2 regions of the Collimonas sp. genome follow, and region 2 is predicted to be linked to the other one. Evidence: predicted binding sites of a transcription regulator. Region 2 holds the regulator's gene; the other holds the start of a gene.
What was found. The regulator LexA, encoded in region 2, represses DNA repair genes until DNA is damaged. The targets are predictions, from matches to a motif close to ACTGTATNNNNATACAGT.
Positions count from the first base shown of each region.

Region 1: the regulator LexA is predicted to act here: its motif matches at 3,175-3,192, upstream of ACIQ0R_RS04895 (VRR-NUC domain-containing protein).

Region 1 is NZ_JBIIVN010000041.1:4,567-15,776, reverse strand. Features, by position in the region: gene ACIQ0R_RS04905 (aspartate/glutamate racemase family protein) at 1-290, shown strand, start outside; gene ACIQ0R_RS04900 (carboxy terminal-processing peptidase) at 499-2,619, opposite strand; gene ACIQ0R_RS04895 (VRR-NUC domain-containing protein) at 3,290-4,975, shown strand; partial or broken gene ACIQ0R_RS04890 (ATP-dependent DNA helicase) at 4,972-7,248, shown strand; gene ahpC (alkyl hydroperoxide reductase subunit C) at 7,673-8,236, shown strand; gene ahpF (alkyl hydroperoxide reductase subunit F) at 8,306-9,901, shown strand; gene ACIQ0R_RS04875 (putative Ig domain-containing protein) at 10,409-11,210, opposite strand, start outside.
Region 2 is NZ_JBIIVN010000111.1:227-8,284, forward strand. Features, by position in the region: partial or broken gene ACIQ0R_RS08905 (DUF47 domain-containing protein) at 1-33, opposite strand, end outside; gene ACIQ0R_RS08910 (replicative DNA helicase) at 194-1,594, opposite strand; gene rplI (50S ribosomal protein L9) at 1,699-2,151, opposite strand; gene rpsR (30S ribosomal protein S18) at 2,178-2,462, opposite strand; gene priB (primosomal replication protein N) at 2,486-2,812, opposite strand; gene rpsF (30S ribosomal protein S6) at 2,880-3,248, opposite strand; gene lexA (transcriptional repressor LexA) at 3,619-4,278, shown strand; gene ACIQ0R_RS08940 (RNA methyltransferase) at 4,417-5,193, opposite strand; gene ACIQ0R_RS08945 (inositol monophosphatase family protein) at 5,375-6,169, shown strand; gene ACIQ0R_RS08950 (DEAD/DEAH box helicase) at 6,544-7,908, shown strand; gene ACIQ0R_RS08955 (hypothetical protein) at 7,921-8,058, opposite strand, start outside.

The DNA.
Region 1 (11,210 bases), on a different contig from region 2:
ACCTCGAACGGCCGGGATCGGATGCCTATCGCATCATCGTCCAGGAGTGCCGGCGTGCCATGCACGAAGACAAGGTCGACAGCATCGTCCTCGGTTGCGCCGGCATGGCCGATCTGTGCCATGCCATCGGCCGTGAGCTCGGTATCAACGTCATCGACGGCGTCAGCGTTGCGGTAAAGATGGCGGAGAGCCTGGTGCAGCTGGGGCTGGTGACTGGCAAGCACGGCGACCTGGCCTATCCTTTGCCAAAATCTTACAGCGGCATGCTGGCAAGCTTCTCCCGGCATTGAACCGGGAACTCACCGCCGCTGGCATCGTCCGGCAAGATTATTGCGGTTTCTTGCGTGCTGAGCAAACAATCTGCCCCAACCGGTGTTCCACGCGCGGCGATTGCACTTTCCAGCGGTGCCGATACAGCGCCACCAACACCACAGGCATCAAAGGATTCAAATCGCCAGGCATGACCGAGAGCCGCTTGGCGCCCGGTCATGCAGAGCGTCATTTTCTTTGCTGTGAGGCGAACTTGGGATTGCCCTTGATCAGATCCGATGCATCGCCCAAAATTCGCACTGCTTCGTTCAGTAATACGTCCTTGGCGTTTTTCTGCGCTTTTTCCGCGGCCAGATCGGCACTCAAGCTACGCTCGTTGGCTTGCAGCCCATCATCCAACGACGGCTCCTTGTCCTTATCCGCATCCTTGCCGTCGGCCTTTTCACGGGCTTTCAGACGCGCTTCCTGCACCGCCAATTCGCTGCGACGCTCGGCTTCATTGAGTGAAATCGTGCGTTTCTTGCGCAGCGCTTTTAATTCCTCGGCATCTTCCACCAGGCGTTGAAAATCCTTATCTTTCTCGACCCGGGCGTCGTGCCGCACTTGCAATTGCGGCAGCAGATCCTTGACATCGCCCAGCGGTACATAATCGGCAGGCTTGATCTGCGACCACGGCAGCGCGTTATCGTAACTAGACTCACCGAAACTGTCCGGATCGGAGAAGCCCGGCAGGCTGATATCCGGCGTCACGCCGCGCAGCTGGGTAGTGCCGCCGTTGATGCGGAAAAACTGGGCGATTGTCATCTTGAGTTCGCCAAACTTCGGCTTGTCGTTGCGCGTCAGTTCATCCAGGTTGACCATGCTCTGCACGGTGCCTTTGCCAAAACTGCCTTCACCGATGATCACGCCACGGCCGTAATCCTGGATCGCGGCCGCAAAAATCTCGGAAGCCGAGGCCGAGCCGCGATTGATCAGCACCGCCATCGGGCCGCTCCACAGCGGCGCCGGCAAATCATCGCTGCCGACATTGATTTCACCACGCGCATTGCGCTGCTGAACGATCGGGCCTTTACCGACAAACAGCCCGGTCAGATTGATCGCTTCATTCAGCGAACCGCCGCCGTTGTTGCGCAAATCGACCAACACACTGTCGACCTTGTCGTTCTTCAGTTCGCTCAACAGCGCGGCAACATCGCGACTCGCGCTGCGGTAGTTCTTTTCGCCCTTGCGGCGGCCGTCGAAATCTTCATAGAACGCCGGCAGCGTAATCACGCCGACCTTGCGCGTGGTATCGCCGCTCTTGACCGAGATGATGGTTTTCTTGGCAGCCTGCTGTTCCAGACTGATCTTGTTACGCACCAGAGTAACGATGCGATGCTTGCCATCCGGCCCGGCATCGGCCGGCAACACGTCGAGCCGCACAATCGAATCCTTGGCGCCACGAATCAGTTTCACTACTTCGTCAATGCGCGAACCGACCGCCTCAACCATTGGACCCTGCATGCCCTGGGCAACCCCAACGATGCGGTCGCCGACCGCCAGTTTCCCGGATAACAGCGCCGGGCCGCCCGACACCAGTTCGCGGATCGTGGTGTATTCATCGCGCTCCTGCAACACCGCGCCGATGCCCACCAGCGAGAGCTTCATCGAGATATCGAAATCGGCGGCAGCGGTGGTTCCCAGATAGTCGGTATGCGGCTCGATGGAGCTCGCATAGGCGTTCATGAAAATCTGGAATACGTCATCGCTCTTATACTTGTAGACCCGCGCCAGCGAATTGTCGTAGCGTTTGGTAAGCGTATCGCGTATCGCCTGATCGTTCTTGCCGGCCAGCTTGAGCCGCAGCCAGTCGTTCTTGACCCGCTTGCGCCACAGTTCGCGACTTTCTGCTTCGGTTTGCGGCCAAGGCTCCTTGTCGCGCACAAAGGCAAAATCTTCTTTCTTGCTGAAATCAAAACCCTGCTTGAGCAGCTCGCGGGCGTAAGTCAGGCGCTCAACTACGCGTTGCTCGTAGAGATTGAATATGGCAAACGGGATGCTCAGATCTTCACGGTAGATGCCGTCATCGAGCTTGCTGTGCTCAGCGCTGAACTGATCGATATCAGATTGCACGAAAAAGAATTTTTCTGGGTCGAGCGATTTGATATAGCGGCCAATGATCTTGCCAGCCAACACATCGTCGAGCGGCACCGGCTTGTAGTGGAAGCGTGTCAGAAATTGTGCGCTCAGATGCGCAGCCTGCGCCTGCTGCTGCAACGGCGTCAGAACTGGCGGCGGCACCGCTTCCAGCGCCGGGGCGCTGGCAGAGATTACCAACAAAATACATAGCAGACTATTTTTAAGGCGCATATTAGCTTCTATCCGATGTTCGATGTTCGATGTTCGATGTTCGATGTTCGATGTTCGATGTTCGATGTTCGATGTTCGATGTTCGATGTTCGATGTTCGATGTTCGATGTTCGATGTTCGATGTTCGATGTTCGATGTTGATTCAATAATCGGTTAATTCTACTTGGCTTTCACAAATACATGCGATGCGTCGAATGTATTTGTTTGTATCGCAAAGCCCGGCCCTGATACGAGCGATCACAGATGCGGGTACGCGCCAGCATGAAGGATGCTTAAGAAACATAATTGCAAAGCAATAATTCTCGACATGTTCGATACCGCGCGGCCCCGGCCCGCAGGCAATCATCAGGCTGGAATATTCCCCCAGAGGAAAAATAACTGTCGATTCAAGCACATGTCTGATTTTAACCAGATCTATAGCGCGCAGTTTGTAAGCGCCTTTTAGACTCGTTGTTCGGTGTAACTGTGCTCTGAATAGACCTCCGATTCTGCCTAATGATCAATGCCGTGTTGCGATAACGGCGCATCGGCGACTGCTCATATATACTGCGCATAACTGTACATTCATACAGTTATAAAATCATCAAGATCATCGAGAAATGGCCAAATTCGAAATAGCCAAATTCGCCGCGGCGCACCTTATCCGCGCTGCATCGACTGCACCCGCACCATGATCAAAACGCTGGAAAACCGTTTTTATTATCTCGACAACTTCCGCGCCGTGGTGGAATTGATACGTGCGCGCTATCGCCATTTGCTGAGCGCTGACGAGCAGCGTTTCGTCGATGGTTTCGGTGACTTGCCGCAGGCGTCACAGGCATTGCTGGTACGGATGGTGATGCGCAAGGGCGAGTTGTTTCGCCTGAGTAAATTGAACTACGATGAAATCGGCTGCACGCGCGAAAAAATGCACGCCGCAATGGCGTTGTGCGATGCCGGTTGGCTGGATGCGGAGCCGATGATCGATATCGAACAACTGTTTGGTCTGTTGACTAAAGCTGAAATCGTCGAGGCTTTTCCGTTGCTGCGGCAAAACAAGGGGGCGCGCAAAAGCCAGCAGTTGGCCATGCTGTTGCAGGCTGCCGACGATATTGCAAATGTCCCAAATATCGCAAGAGCGCGGCCGCTGGCGGCCTGGCACCCGGGAATCGATGATCGTTTGTTGCAGTTGCGTATTGCTCGCTTGTGCGAGCGCATGCTCCTGATGTTCTTCGGTAACCTGCACCAGGACTGGTCGGAATTCGTGCTCTCCGAACTCGGTATCTTCAACTATGAGCGAGTCGATTTGTCGCCGCTGTCGCAAGGTTTCAGCACACGCCGCGAGGTCGATGCGTATCTGCATTTGCATGCCTGCCGCGAACGTTTCCGCAACGGCGAAACAGTGCAGACCGTGGTCGCCGATATCCCTGCCGCGCCGTATCCGAACGACTGGCTGGAACGACGCCGCAGCAAGCTGCTGTTTCAGATTGCGCAGCATTACGAACGCAGCGGCATGCTGGCCGATGCGCTGCGCCTTTATGCCGATTGTCCGTGGCCCGGCGCACGCCTGCGTGCGGTGCGGGTGCTGGAACGTTGTGGCCAGCCGGCAGCGGCGTTTGAACTGGCGCAGCTGGCCGAACAGCAGCCGGAAGGCGAAGCCGAGACGCAGCAACTGCTGCGCATCATGCCGCGCTTACGGCGTCAGCTTGGCTATAAAAAAATTGCCGCGACCAGCGCGCCGCAGATTGACCAGCATGTACTGCTCCCGCCTCGTCCGGAGCAGGCGCTGCCGGTCGAGGCGCTGCTTGAGGCGCATCTGTCGCGCGCCGATGCGCCGGCTGTCTATGTTGAAAACGCTTTGCTCAATTCGTTGTTCAGCTTGCTGTTCTGGGACGCCATATTCGCGCCATTACCGGGTGCATTCCTCCATCCCTTCCAGAGCGGCCCGGCAGATTTATATAGCCCGGATTTCCGCCAGCGCCGCGCTCACCATTTCGATTCCGGTTTCGCCCAGCTCGATTGCGGCGAGTATCAGCAAACCATCCTGCGCAATTTTGTCGCCAAGGCCAATATCCAGTCGCCCTTCGTGTTCTGGGGCGCTATCGACCATACGTTGCTGAGCATGGCGCTGACGTGCCTGCCGCCGCCGCATCTACGCAAATGCTTTGAACGAATCTTGCAGGATATCCGCAACAATCGTTGCGGCCTGCCCGATCTGATCCAGTTCTGGCCGGCAGAAAAGCGCTACCGCATGATCGAGGTCAAGGGCCCGGGTGACCGCCTGCAGGACAACCAGATCCGTTGGCTGCATTACTTTGCCGAACAGCAGATGCCGGTCACTGTGTGTTACGTGCAATGGGCGCAGGAGGCGGCATGAAGGAGGCGCGATATGTGCTGGCGGTGCGGGCCTTGTGCGATTTCACCACCAGGCAGGGCGATCTCGATTTGCGTTTTACGCCAGGACCGAGTGCGCAGGAAGGGATCGCCGGGCATATCGAAGTGGCGACCCGGCGTGGCAGCGGTTACGAAGCTGAGATCAGCCTCAGCGGATCGTTTGGCGCGCTGCTGGTGCGCGGCCGCGCCGATGGCTACGATCCGATATTGAACCGCCCGGAGGAAATCAAGACCTTCCGCGGCGATCTTGGCGGCATGCCGGACAACCATCGCCATCTGCATTGGGCACAGCTAAGGATTTACGGCCATTTGTTGTGTCAGAGCCGTCATTTGTCGGCACTGCAACTGGCACTGGTGTATTACGACATCGGCAAACAAAAGGAAACCATGCTGACCGAGTTTGCCACCGCAGCGTCATTGCAACAGTTCTTCGAGCAGCAGCAATGCGGGCGCTTCCTGGCGTGGGCCGAACAAGAAATGGCACATCGGCTGCGGCGCGACGCGCAACTGGCCGGATTACGTTTTCCGCACGCCGATTTTCGGCCCGGACAGCGGGCCTTGGCGGCGGCAGTCTACCAAGGCGCCAGCAGTGGCCGATGCCTGCTGGCGCAAGCGCCGACCGGCATCGGCAAGACCATCGGCACCTTGTTCCCGCTGCTCAAGGCCAGTCCGCCGCAGCGCCTGGACAAACTGTTCTTTTTGTCCGCCAAGACCTCGGGGCGGGCGCTGGCGCTGGATGCGCTGGCGACGATCCGGCGAAGTGCGCCGGAATTGCCATTGCGCGTGCTGGAACTGGTGGCGCGCGATAAGGCTTGCGAACATCCGGACCGGGCTTGCCACGGCGAATCCTGCCCGCTGGCGCGGGGCTTTTACGATCGCTTGCCGCAGGCGCGGGCGGCTGCCGTTGCGGCTGCCGGCGGTGTGATGGATCGTGAAGGTTTGCGCACGGTAGCCGCAGCGCATCAGGTTTGCCCGTATTACCTGAGCCAGGAAATGGCGCAGTGGGCAGACCTGATCGTCGGCGATTACAACTATTATTTCGATCTGACCGCCATGCTGCACAGCATGAGCATGGCCAATCAGTGGCGCGTCGGCGTGCTGGTCGACGAGGCGCACAACATAATTGATCGGGCCCGCAAGATGTACTCGGCCGAGATCGCGCAAAACCAGTTGAAGGCGCTGCGGAAAACCGCACCGGCATCACTCAGGCGCACGCTGGAGCGCGTCAATCGACAATGGAACGCCGTGTACAAGGAACAGCCGCAGGAGTACCAGCGTTATGCCGGCTTGCCCGACGCCTTACTCGGCGCGTTGCAACAGGCAGTAGCAGATATTACCGACTACATGGTCGAACATCCGGCTGCGCTCGACAGTCAGTTGCAGAATTTCTATTTCGACGCCTTGCACTTCACGCGCATGGCCTAGCTGTTCGATCACCGTTCACTGTTCGACGTTACCCGCCAACGCGGCTACGGCGCCACGCTGTGCATCCGTAATGTCGTGCCGGGGCCGTTCCTGGCGCCGCGCTTTGCCGCCGCACACTCGGTCGTGCTGTTTTCGGCGACGCTGAGCCCCTGGCATTTCTATAGCGACACGCTAGGCATGCCGGCCAATACCGCCTGGGTCGACGTGCCGTCACCTTTCGCTGCCAAGCAGTTGTCGGTGCGGCTCGTGACCGATGTCTCTACGCGCTTCCAGCAGCGCGACAAATCGCTCTCCCCCATCGTCGACCTGATCGCGCAGCAGTATCGGCAGCAGGCCGGTAATTACCTGACTTTTTTCAGCAGCTACGATTATCTGCAAAAGGTCGCCAGTCTGTTCGCTGAACGCTATCCGCACATCCCCTTATGGCCCCAGGCACGGCGCATGGACGAGCGCGAGCGGGAGGCATTTCTGGCGCGTTTCACTGAAAATTCGCAGGGCGTCGGTTTCGCCGTGCTCGGCGGCGCTTTTGCCGAAGGCATCGATTTACCGGGCGCGCGCCTGATCGGCGCCTTCATCGCTACGCTGGGGCTGCCGCAGATTAATCCGGTCAATGAACAGATCATGCGGCGCATGGAGCAGACCTTCGGCAATGGCTACGATTGCACCTATCTGTTCCCCGGCATGCAAAAAGTAGTACAGGCCGCCGGTCGCGTGATCCGCACCCGCGAGGATCGCGGCGTGGTGGTGTTGATCGACGACCGCTTTGCCCGGCGCGAAGTACAGCAGCTGTTACCACAATGCTGGCGCATCGATGCGGGAAGCGGCCCATGACATGACGTTTTCGTTGATGTGATGAAATGACCGGCTGCCGAGACTACACAGCGTTTCTTGAAACGAGAGCGCTCGATATTGCCTGGATTTCGGCAACTCAACGCTCGCGGCGAAGCGCGCTACAATCACACGGCACAAGATTGGCCCGACCGGACAGACCCGGTCTTGCATTTCATGCATGACGGCGACTCTGACTGCGCCAAGCCACGCTACATAAATCGAGGACGGTGCGCTGCAGCGTCCCCGAGATTAGATGGATTTGGCCTGGCACTAACCTACAGCACCCGCAGAATCATCGCGCCGGGCTGTTGGCACCGCCGATAGTTAAAATGTATCGAAAATATTTTAACTATCAATTTTGAATATTTTGGTACTTCCTTTACACTGTCTTCTCATTGATTCACAACCCCACCAGGAAAACACAATGTCTCTCATCAACACACAAATCAAACCGTTCAAGGCAACTGCATATCACAATGGCAAGTTCATTGACGTGAGCGACGAGTCCCTGAAGGGCAAATGGTCAGTTGTGGTGTTTTACCCAGCCGACTTTACTTTCGTTTGCCCAACTGAATTGGAAGACCTGGCCGACAACTACGCTGAATTCCAAAAGCTGGGCGTTGAAGTCTACGGCGTGTCGACTGACACCCACTTCGCCCACAAGGCATGGCACGACACATCGGACGCGATCAAGAAAGTCCAATACCCACTGATCGGCGACCCAACTACAGTTCTCTCGCGCAACTTCGAAGTGCTGATCGAAGAAGAAGGTCTGGCACTGCGCGGTACTTTCGTCATCAATCCAGAAGGCCGGATCAAGGTTCTGGAAGTGCATGACAACGGCATCGGCCGTGACGCTTCGGAACTGCTGCGCAAGGTCAAGGCAGCGCAATACGTCGCATCGCACCCAGGCGAAGTTTGCCCTGCGAAGTGGACTGAAGGCGCATCCACATTGACCCCATCGCTGGACCTGGTCGGCAAGATCTAAGCGCCGCGCCCGAGCCGGCCCGGACTGTCCGGGCCGGCGTTGAAAATATTCACAAAAGAAAGGCTTATCATGTTGGATGCAAATCTCAAAACCCAGTTGAAAACCTATTTGGAAAAGGTCGTGCATCCGATTGAGATCGTTGCGTCTCTCGATGATAGCGACAAGTCACGCGAACTGCAGGCCATGCTCCAGGAAATCGTCCTGTTGAGCGAGCGCATTACGCTGGTCGAACGGTCTGACGACGCCGAGCGCAAGCCGTCGTTCAGCATCAACCGCCCCGGTACCGATATCAGCGTCCGTTTCGCCGGTATCCCGATGGGCCACGAATTCACCTCACTAGTATTGGCGCTGCTGCAAGTCGGCGGCCACCCGATCAAACTGGATGAGGCGGTAATCGAACAGATCCGCAACCTGGATGGCGATTATCGTTTTGAAACATATATTTCCTTGTCATGCCAGAGCTGCCCTGAGGTCGTCCAGGCGCTCAACGTGATGTCCATCATCAACCCGCGCATCCGCACCGTGATGATCGACGGCGCGCTGTTCCAGAGCGAAGTCGAGAGCCGCCAGGTGATGGCAGTGCCATCGATTTTCTTGAACGGCGAAGCGTTCGGCCAAGGCCGTTCCGGGATTGAGGAAATTCTCGCCAAGCTCGACGGCGGCGCCGGCGCACGCCAGGCTGCGCAACTCAATGCCAAGGAGGTGTTCGATGTGCTGATCGTCGGCGGCGGCCCAGCCGGCGCGGCGGCAGCGATCTACGCCGCACGCAAAGGCATCCGCACCGGCGTCGTTGCCGAGCGCTTCGGCGGCCAGGTGCTCGACACCATGGCGATCGAAAATTTTGTCTCGATCAAGGAAACCGACGGCCCGCATTTTGCCGTCGCCCTGGAGCAGCACGTCAAGGCCTACGACGTTGATATCATGAACCTGCAACGCGCAGCCAGCCTGACGCCGGGCCAACTGATCGAGATCAAGACCGCCAGCGGCGCAGTCTTGAAGAGTAAGTCAGTGATCTTGGCAACCGGCGCCCGCTGGCGCGAGATCAATGTTCCTGGCGAACAGGAATATCGCAACCGTGGCGTAGCGTATTGCCCGCATTGCGACGGCCCATTGTTCAAAGGCAAGCGGGTTGCGGTCGTCGGCGGCGGCAATTCCGGCGTTGAGGCTGCGATTGACCTGGCCGGGCTGGTCTCGCACGTCACGCTGATCGAGTTCGGCGCGGAGTTGCGTGCCGATGCAGTACTGCAACGCAAGTTGCATAGCTTGCGTAATGTTACCGTCATCACATCGGCGCAAACTACAGAGATCCACGGAGATGGCCAAAAGGTCAACGGCTTGAGCTACACCGACCGCGTCTCCGGCACCAGCAACAAGGTTGAACTGGAAGGTGTATTCGTCCAGATCGGCCTGGTGCCGAACACCGAGTGGCTCAAGGGGACGTTAGCGTTGTCGCGCCACGGCGAAATCGAGATCGACGCCAAAGGACAAACTTCAATTCCCGGCGTATTTGCAGCGGGCGACGTCACTACCGTGCCGTTCAAGCAGATCGTGATCGCGGTCGGTGAGGGCGCGAAGGCCTCTCTGAGCGCATTCGATTACCTGATCCGCACTTCGTTTGACGACGAAAGCGAGACCGCAGAAGAGAAGATCGCCGTAGCAGCCTGATCGCTGCGCGGTAGAGCAAAAGCCCCTTTGGCAACAGAAATGCCGTTCAGTCTTCACTGAACGGCATTTTTTTCTGCAATTATCCAATGAGTGACGTGCGGAACATCTGTGCTGGGCTGATTGTTGCGCTATTACGGCGGCCATGAACAACCTCGCTTCCCAATAATTGTCTCAAGCCGTGACAGCCGCCATACGCCACATCGGCCTAAGCATGACCAGAAACGTTGCGCAAAAAAGCCGCAGCTTTCGCAGGCTCAGGCCGGATTTGGGCATATCAGATTTGGGACGATGGATTTGTTCGGGGGCGATTAATTAATTTAGAAAATAATGCATATTCAACGGACTGACCACCACGAAGAAAATCGTTCGGAACACGCCATATACCACTGGCGTCGTTTCCTTAAATAAACCAAAACAAAACGTCAGCGCCGAGATTAAATAGCATCTCGGCGCCAACGAATCACAATGTAAAAACCAACTCTCCTCAACACATGACACGAAAAATATTTATGCGCCAGCCTTTACAGGGATCAGCTCCACCTGCAGTTGTGGGTTCACTTTGAAAATAAAGGGACGTTCAATGCCTCCGCCGCCTTGATCGACGGCCTTGATCACACACTTCTTCTCTGACACGACACCTGGTATTCTTCCCTCCAGTGTCCCGTTAATTTCATTAAATTGCATACCTTCTGGCAGTACAGCCGGTGTTTTACCGTCACTCTCATACAAATTCGCGCGAATAGCACCACTGCCTCCGGTAACTTTGACTATTTGCATAGGCGCGTCCAAACGTCCGCCGGCGGTAAGTTCTACATTCCTCACCTCCATCGCTAACGGTGGATTGATTCTCCAAACCATAGGCACCATCACGCGCCCCCCTCCCTGATCGCTGATGAGCGCCTGCATGGGGTCCAGAGCGGCGCTGGTGGCTGGGACCTTTCCACTAATACTGCCGTCAGGAGAAAATTCCATGCCACTCGGCGCTTTAATTGGCTCTCCTTGAGGATTGACAAAAACAATCTGGGTATTTCCAGTACCTCCGCTAATACGGAACGGATATATCGGCTGCGCAATATTCCCGCCAGAGGTCAAGCTCGCCGTGTCGACTTTTGCGTCTAACGGAGGATTAATGACCATCGCCACGGGCACACTTGCAACACCGCCACCTTGATCTCGTACCCGCACCTGAAAGGCATATTTACTCGGTTTGTCACTGGCAGCCTCGAACGTCCCGCTGAGCGAGCAATCTTGATCAAATGTTATGCCGTTTGGAAGTTTTGCCACAGTCTGGCCGTCTGCGGCTAGCAAC
Region 2 (8,058 bases):
TTTGCCCTCGGTAGGCATCAATCGTCCAAACATGTTTATTCTTTCTTCTGGGGTTAAGCTTAATTTTTCAACAAACATCTTAACTTAAAGCGAACAAATTTCGCGACACTGAAAGATATCGAGGTCACTCCTTTATCGCTAAACAAGATTTGTGAATCTCTACGTTGCCGGCATGGACTAAAAACAACGAAAATCAATCTCCGCCGTATGGCGCATCCAAATTACCAACGTAATTGTCGAATTTTGTGTATTGGCCGAGGAAACTCAATCGGACACTGCCGATCGGGCCGTTACGCTGCTTACCGATAATGATTTCGGCAGTGCCCTTTTCCTGCGAATCGGGGTTGTACACCTCGTCGCGGTAGATGAAGAGGATAACGTCGGCATCCTGCTCAATAGCGCCGGATTCGCGCAAGTCGGACATGACCGGACGTTTGTTGGGGCGCTGTTCGAGTGAGCGATTGAGCTGAGATAATGCAATCACCGGGCATTGCAATTCTTTCGCCAGGCCCTTCAGATTTCGCGAGATTTCCGAAATTTCGGTAGCACGGTTCTCACCGGCACTGTTCGCCGACATCAGTTGCAAGTAATCGATGATGATCAGGCCCAGTGTGCCGCATTGGCGCGACAGCCGACGTGCGCGTGCGCGCAATTCGATCGAACTCAGCGCCGGCGTTTCATCAATAAACAACTGCGCATCGTTCATCTTCTGGATCGCATGCGTCAAGCGTGGCCAGTCTTCGTCATTCAGACGACCGGTACGCAAGCGATGCTGATCAAGTTTGCCGACCGATCCCAGCATACGCATGGCAAGCTGGGCCCCGCCCATTTCCATAGAAAAAATTGCCACCGGCAAGCCGCTGTCGAGTGCGACGTTCTCGCCGATATTCACAGAGAACGCGGTCTTACCCATGGATGGCCGCCCCGCCACGATCACCAGATCGCCCTTTTGCAGGCCAGAGGTCATCTTGTCGAGATCGATAAAACCGGTCGACACGCCGGTAATGTCGCTCTGGGTATCGCGATTATAGAGTTCGTCGATACGCTCCACCACCTGTGTCAGCAGCGGTTGAATCTCCTGGAAACCCCGGGCCCCACGCGCGCCTTCTTCGGCAATCGCAAAAATCTTGGATTCCGCCTCGTCGAGCATCTGCTTAACTTCCTTGCCCTGCGGGCTGAACGCCTGGCCGGATATTTCATCGGCCACAGTGATCAGCTTGCGCAACACACCACGGTCGCGCACGATTTCGGCGTAACGACGGATGTTAGCAGCGGAAGGCGTATTTTGTGCGAGTGCGTTGAGGTAAGTCAGCCCGCCTACCTCTTCAGCCTTGCCAGTGACGCTGAGCGACTCAAAGACGGTGATAACGTCGGCCGGCTTGGAGCTGTTGATCAGCTTGACCATGTGCTGAAAGATAATCCGATGGTCATAACGATAGAAATCGTCGGCATTTACAAAGTCGGCGATTTTGTCCCAGGCCGCGTTATCGAGTAACAATCCGCCTAAAACGGACTGCTCGGCTTCGATTGAATGGGGTGGTACGCGGAGGGAGTCAAGCTGGGGATCTGAAGGTGCTTTAGAAGGTGCTTTCATGGCGCGAATTATACCTGCTTCACCCACTCCACTCAAAATAATGGACGTAAAAAAGCCGGGAAAACCCGGCTTTTTTACTGCAATAACTATTTACCAACAACGTATTAAACGTGTTCGCCGATCACTGCCAGAGTGATGTCCACAACAACATCGGTGTGCAATGCAACTGCAACCGCGTGTTCGCCAGTAGTTTTCAGTGGGCCGTTCGGCAGGCGAACTTGGGCTTTTTCAACAGCAAAACCTTGCTTGGTCAACGCTTCAGCGATATCGAAGTTGGTGACGGAACCGAACAAACGGCCATCCACACCCGACTTTTGCGAAATCTGCACGGTCAAACCGTTCAGCTTTTCGCCTTGAGCCTGAGCAGCGGCCAATTTTTCAGTAGCAGCTTTTTCCAGATCGGCGCGCTTCGCTTCGAACTCAGCGATAGCACTAGTTGTAGCACGACGTGCCATACGTTGTGGAATCAGGAAGTTACGTGCATAACCGTCCTTGACGCGAACAACTTCACCCAGATTGCCGAGATTAACGACTTTTTCCAACAGAATGACTTGCATGTTTTTCTCCTATTTCAAGTCGTCAATTAAGCGTTGTGCAGATCGGTGTATGGCAACAACGCCAGGAAACGCGCGCGCTTGATCGCGGTATCCACTTGACGCTGATAAATTGCCTTGGTGCCGGTCAGACGTGCTGGCATGATCTTGCCGTTTTCCTGAACAAAATCCTTGAGCGTGTCGACATCTTTGTAATCAACGCTGGCAACATGCGCAGCGGTGAAACGGCAGAATTTCTTGCGCTTGAACAGCGGGTTTTGTTGTTGACGCTTGTTTTTCAGTTTGCTTTTATCGAACTTTTTACCGAATGCCATTTTTGGCTCCTGTATCTAAATAATTAATCTGCAATTCCAGCAGCGCTTCCTGAGGAAACATCCGCTTCGACAGCAGCGAAATCAGTGATGTGAAATACCAGGCCTCTACCATTGCGATTCTTGCGTGCCATGAATCCAGTGAACCAGAAGGCAGCTCCCAAGGCCGCTGCGCTAAACCGTCCTGAAATCTCGCCGACGGCTAGCGCGGCAAGTTCAAATTCGATCAACCGCTTGATGCCTGCTTCAATCGGCTCTGAACGGTGCTGCAAAATCGCAGACACGATCGGAATACCTGCCGGCGTATAGCGTATGACTTCACGCTCGGCTATTACGGCGACCAGTTGAAACACGTTGTTGGGCTGACTCACTCCTGCTGAACTCTATGAATATGCAATGAATACCGGTAGACACCAGATATTAGGCTGCTGGCGCTTCAGTACGATGCCTCTTGACTGCATCTTCCTTCTGCACGGCCTTCATCATTGGCGAAGGACCGGTTTCAGCCTTCTTCAATTTAACGGTCAGATGACGCAACACTGCATCATTGAACTTGAAGCCGGTTTCGATTTCAGCCAGAGTTTCGCTGTCGCACTCGATGTTCAGGCAGACGTAATGTGCTTTTGCCAGTTTCTGGATCAGGTATGCCAGTTGGCGGCGACCCCAGTCTTCCACGCGATGCACAGTGCCGCCACGGGTTGTGACGATACCTTTGTAGCGCTCGATCATTGCAGGCACTTGCTCGCTTTGATCTGGATGGACGATAAATACGATTTCATAATGACGCATGTAAGCTCCTTTTGGACGGATTGAAAAATCGCCCACCTCGGCGTCAAGACGAGTGTGGGAAGAGGAAAACCGGCAATAGTACCAGCATCCGCAACAAAACTCAAGGCTTTCAAGCCGCCACGCCAAATCCCCGACCTGGGCTATGACTTATTTATGGCTTATCAGCATCAAATTGTCTTGCATTCACACAAATACTGTACAAAAATACAGGCTGTTATTATGCGCAGCACTGAACTAGCCGGGCTTTGCGCATTTTTTGATCTGCTCAGGTAAAAATTGACGTACAAAATCAGGCAAAAAATATGCACCGCAACTCGCCACGATGCGCTGAGCACCGATGCCGCCACTACCTTCCGCACCCCAAAAATATATGATCAAATTAACCGCACGCCAGCAACAAATTCTTGATCTGATCAAGAGCGCCATCGAAAACACCGGCTTCCCGCCGACACGCGCCGAAATCGCCAGCGAACTCGGCTTTCGTTCCGCCAATGCGGCAGAAGAACATCTGCAAGCGCTGGCGCGCAAAGGCGCAATCGAAATATCGCCCGGCACCTCGCGCGGGATCCGCCTGACAGAAACGCATCAGCCCGGCAACCGCAACCAAGGCGCGCAACTGGCGTTACCACATCCGGCCCTGATGCAGCTGAGCCTGCCGCTGGTAGGCCGAGTCGCCGCAGGCTCGCCGATACTCGCGCAGGAGCATATCCAGGCCAGCTATAACGTTGATCCGGCCCTGTTTAGCGCCAAACCCGACTATCTTCTGAAAGTGCGCGGCATGTCGATGCGCGATGCCGGCATCCTGGACGGCGATCTGCTTGCAGTCAAAAAAACCGACAACGCCCGCAACGGCCAGATAGTGGTTGCCCGCCTCGGCGACGACGTCACCGTCAAACGCTACCAGAAGAACGGTTCAATCATTCAACTGTTGCCAGAGAATCCTGACTTTGAACCAATCATTGTTACATCAAAACAGGAAGATTTTGCATTGGAAGGCCTTGCAGTAGGCTTATTGCGCAGTTGGAACTGAGCAGATCAAACTACGCAGTTCGCCCCTTCATCACCATGCATCCATTTCAATAAATCATTACGCCCGGGGCACGGATCTGCGGAACACCTCCGTGCCTACTCCACCCAACATCCGAACTTGGCCACCGAGCAAATTTGCTCAGGACCGGTCCAGACGCCGCCGCTTGGTCAAAATCTGACTGGCAATACCACGCAAGATATTTACCTCTTCCGTTTCCAACTGCGCCCGAGAGAACAGCCGCTTAAGGCGGGGCATCAGCTTTTTCGGGCTGGCAGGATCGAGAAATTCAATCTCGATCAATGCCTTTTCCAAATGAGAGAACATGCCATCGATATCGGATAAGCTAGCAGCATTACCATGAAACCCAATCTCGCTAGGCGCCGGCAACGGCATGTCTGCGATGGCAGCAACCCGGCACTCATAAGCCAGCACTTGCACTGCCTGCGCCAGATTCAATGACGAGTACTCGGGGTTTGCCGGAATATTCAGTAGCACACTGCATTTTTCGACGACCTCATTTGGCAGGCCGTAGCGCTCGCTACCAAACAGCACAGCCGCGTTGAGGCTGACATCCCCAGCCAACTGTTCGGCCAAAGGACGGGGTGCAGCCAAAGGCGGCGAGAATTCGCGCAGACGGGCACTAAGCGCAGCGGCAAAATTGCAACCATCCAACGCCTGCTCGACACTCTCGACAATCCTCGCCGAGGCCAGAATGTCCTGCGCGCCACTGGCAAAAGCAATTGCCTCCTCCCGTTGCAAGACATCGGGGAAACGCGGATTTACCAGAATCAACTCAGAAAACCCCATGGTTTTGATAGCACGCGCAGCAGCACCCACATTGCCGGGACTGCTGGTTTCGACCAGCACGAAGCGCAGTCGTTTGAAAAGAGACGTATTGGTTTTTGCCAGGTTCATTTAAAATAGCCCTATTACGCGGATTTGAGTTACTAAAAGCTGCCTATTCGGCCACTTGGTTACTAACATGTCCTTCGTGGACATCCGCATCGTTCATTATTATTTATCATATAGGTGGTCCTGTTCCCGGTAGGCTACAGTGCCGCCATTTTAACGGAACCCTATCCAGATTATGCATCCTATGCTCAATACGGCCATCAAGGCCGCCCGTCGCGGTGCCGCAGTTATTTCGCGCGCCTCTTTCGATCTCGATTTGCTGAAGGTGACAAAAAAACAGCATAACGACTTTGTCACTGAAGTCGATCAGGCTGCCGAAGCGGCGATCATCGACGTATTGAAGAATGCTTATCCAGATCATGCCATTCTGGCTGAAGAATCGGGCGCTTCGGCCAATCTGCATGATGACAATGAAAACGTCTGGATCATCGATCCGCTCGACGGCGCCACCAATTTCATCCATGGCTTCCCGCAATATTGCGTGTCTATCGCTCTGCAACATCGCGGCCAGATCACCCAAGCCGTGATCTACGACCCTACCCGCAATGATCTATTCACCGCTACCAAGGGTTCCGGCGCCCACCTCAACGAAAAACGGATTCGCGTCGGCAAACGCGACAAAATCGCAGATGCATTGATCGGTACCGGCTTCCCTTTCCGCGAAACTGAAGGTCCGGCGATGGATGAGTACATGAAGATGTTCCGTATCATGACGCAAAGCTGCGCCGGTCTGCGCCGCCCAGGCGCTGCGGCGCTTGACCTGGCTTATGTGGCGGCAGGACGTCTGGACGGCTTCTTTGAAAAAGGCCTGAAGCCTTGGGATATCGCCGCTGGCTCACTGCTAATTGCCGAATCCGGCGGAATCATCGGCGACTTCTCCGGTGATTCGGATTACCTCTACAAGGGCGACGTCCTGGCCGGCAGCCCGAAGGTATTCGCACAAATGGTTGGCTTACTGTCGCCATTCGCCAAGAAATAAAATACTCACATCGCCAAGATAACGGGGGGGCAAAACCGCCTCCCCGTCACGCAATGCCGTTCAGCTACCACCGAATGGCATTTATTTGTAAAAATTGGCAAGGCGGCCGGGCTTGCATACGCCGGAACGCCGATCGATCATAGCGTTTCCTATCAAGACATCGGAATTACTTGCCTGCAGAGCGTCGTTGTTATACTCTGCGGCGACACAGCACATTCTCCAGTCAAATACTGCTGTCAAGGAAGTTGCCAGGCTTGAGGTATAAAGCCCAAACAGTCTCCTCGGAGCTCAAAAGCTCCATCCCCTCTAATCCGTTTGCCTGCGACTGGCGCCTTATCAAAGGCGACAGGCCGATATTATTCTATTGAGTTGTCATGTCTTTTTCTGAACTCGACTTGTCCGAAGCCATCGTTCGTGCCGTAACCGAACACGGCTACACCACCCCTACTCCAATCCAGACGCAGGCGATTCCAGCCGTGCTCGCAGGCGGCGACCTGCTTGCTGGCGCTCAAACCGGCACCGGCAAAACTGCCGGCTTTACCTTACCGGTATTGCATCGCCTGTCGACTTCGGCCACCAATCCGGTCGGCAGTCAGCGCCCGATCCGCGCACTGGTATTGACGCCAACCCGTGAATTAGCGGCCCAAGTGGAAGAAAGCGTTCGCCTATACGGCAAATACCTGAAACTGACCTCGGCGGTGATTTTCGGCGGCGTAGGTATCAATCCGCAAATCAAGTTACTGAAGCATGGCGTCGATATTCTGGTTTGCACACCGGGCCGACTGCTGGATCACATGCAGCAAGGCACAGTTAACCTGAACCACGTTGAGATCCTGATCCTGGACGAGGCTGATCGCATGCTCGACATGGGCTTCATCCGCGACATCAAGAAAATCCTTGCGGTACTACCCAAAAAACGCCAGAACCTGCTGTTCTCGGCAACCTTTTCGGATGAGATCAAGCTGCTCGCCGACAATCTGCTGAACTCTCCGGCCATGATCGAAGTTGCGCGCCGTAACTCGACTGTCGAAGTGATCCAGCAAAAGATCCATCCGGTCGATCGCGACCGCAAGCACCCCCTGCTGGCGCATTTGATCAAGACCCATCAATGGTCGCAAGTGCTGGTATTCACGCGCACCAAGCATGGCGCCAACAAATTAGTCGAACAGCTAGAAAAAGACGGCATCAGCGGCATGGCAATCCATGGCAACAAGAGCCAGTCGGCACGTACTCGCGCACTATCCGAGTTCAAGGACGACAGCCTGCAAGTATTGGTAGCGACCGATATCGCGGCACGCGGTATTGATATCGACCAGTTACCCCATGTAGTCAACTACGATCTGCCGAACGTGCCGGAAGACTACGTTCACCGCATTGGCCGCACTGGTCGCGCCGGCGCAACCGGCGAAGCGGTTTCTTTGGTTTGCGTGGATGAACATCAAATGCTGAAAGATATCGAGAAGCTGATCAAACGTGAATTGCCGAAGGAAGTCATCGCCGGCTTTGAACCCGACCCTAACGCTCGCGCCCAACCGATCCAGTTGCGGAGCGGCGGAGGCGGAGGCGGTGGCGGTGGCAATCGCGGTGGCGGCGGTGGACGCGGCCGTCCGCAAGGTGGCGGGGCATCAGCACCAGGCGGCGCCAGGCCGAACCAGGGTCCATCACGTGGCCAGGGCGGCGGTAATGGCACGCAGGCACGCCCTGCGGCACCGCGGCGCTCCGGCGGACGAGGTCGTTAAACGTCCGGCGTATCAAGCAGGATTAAATCTGTCGGCAGTGCTTGTCAAGCCTACGCTGCCGACAGAAATCTGCCAACGAATGCCGCCAGGACTTCTTCCATACTGATTGAAAGCGCTCCGGGCAGACTGCCCAATCAGCACAAAGGGCAA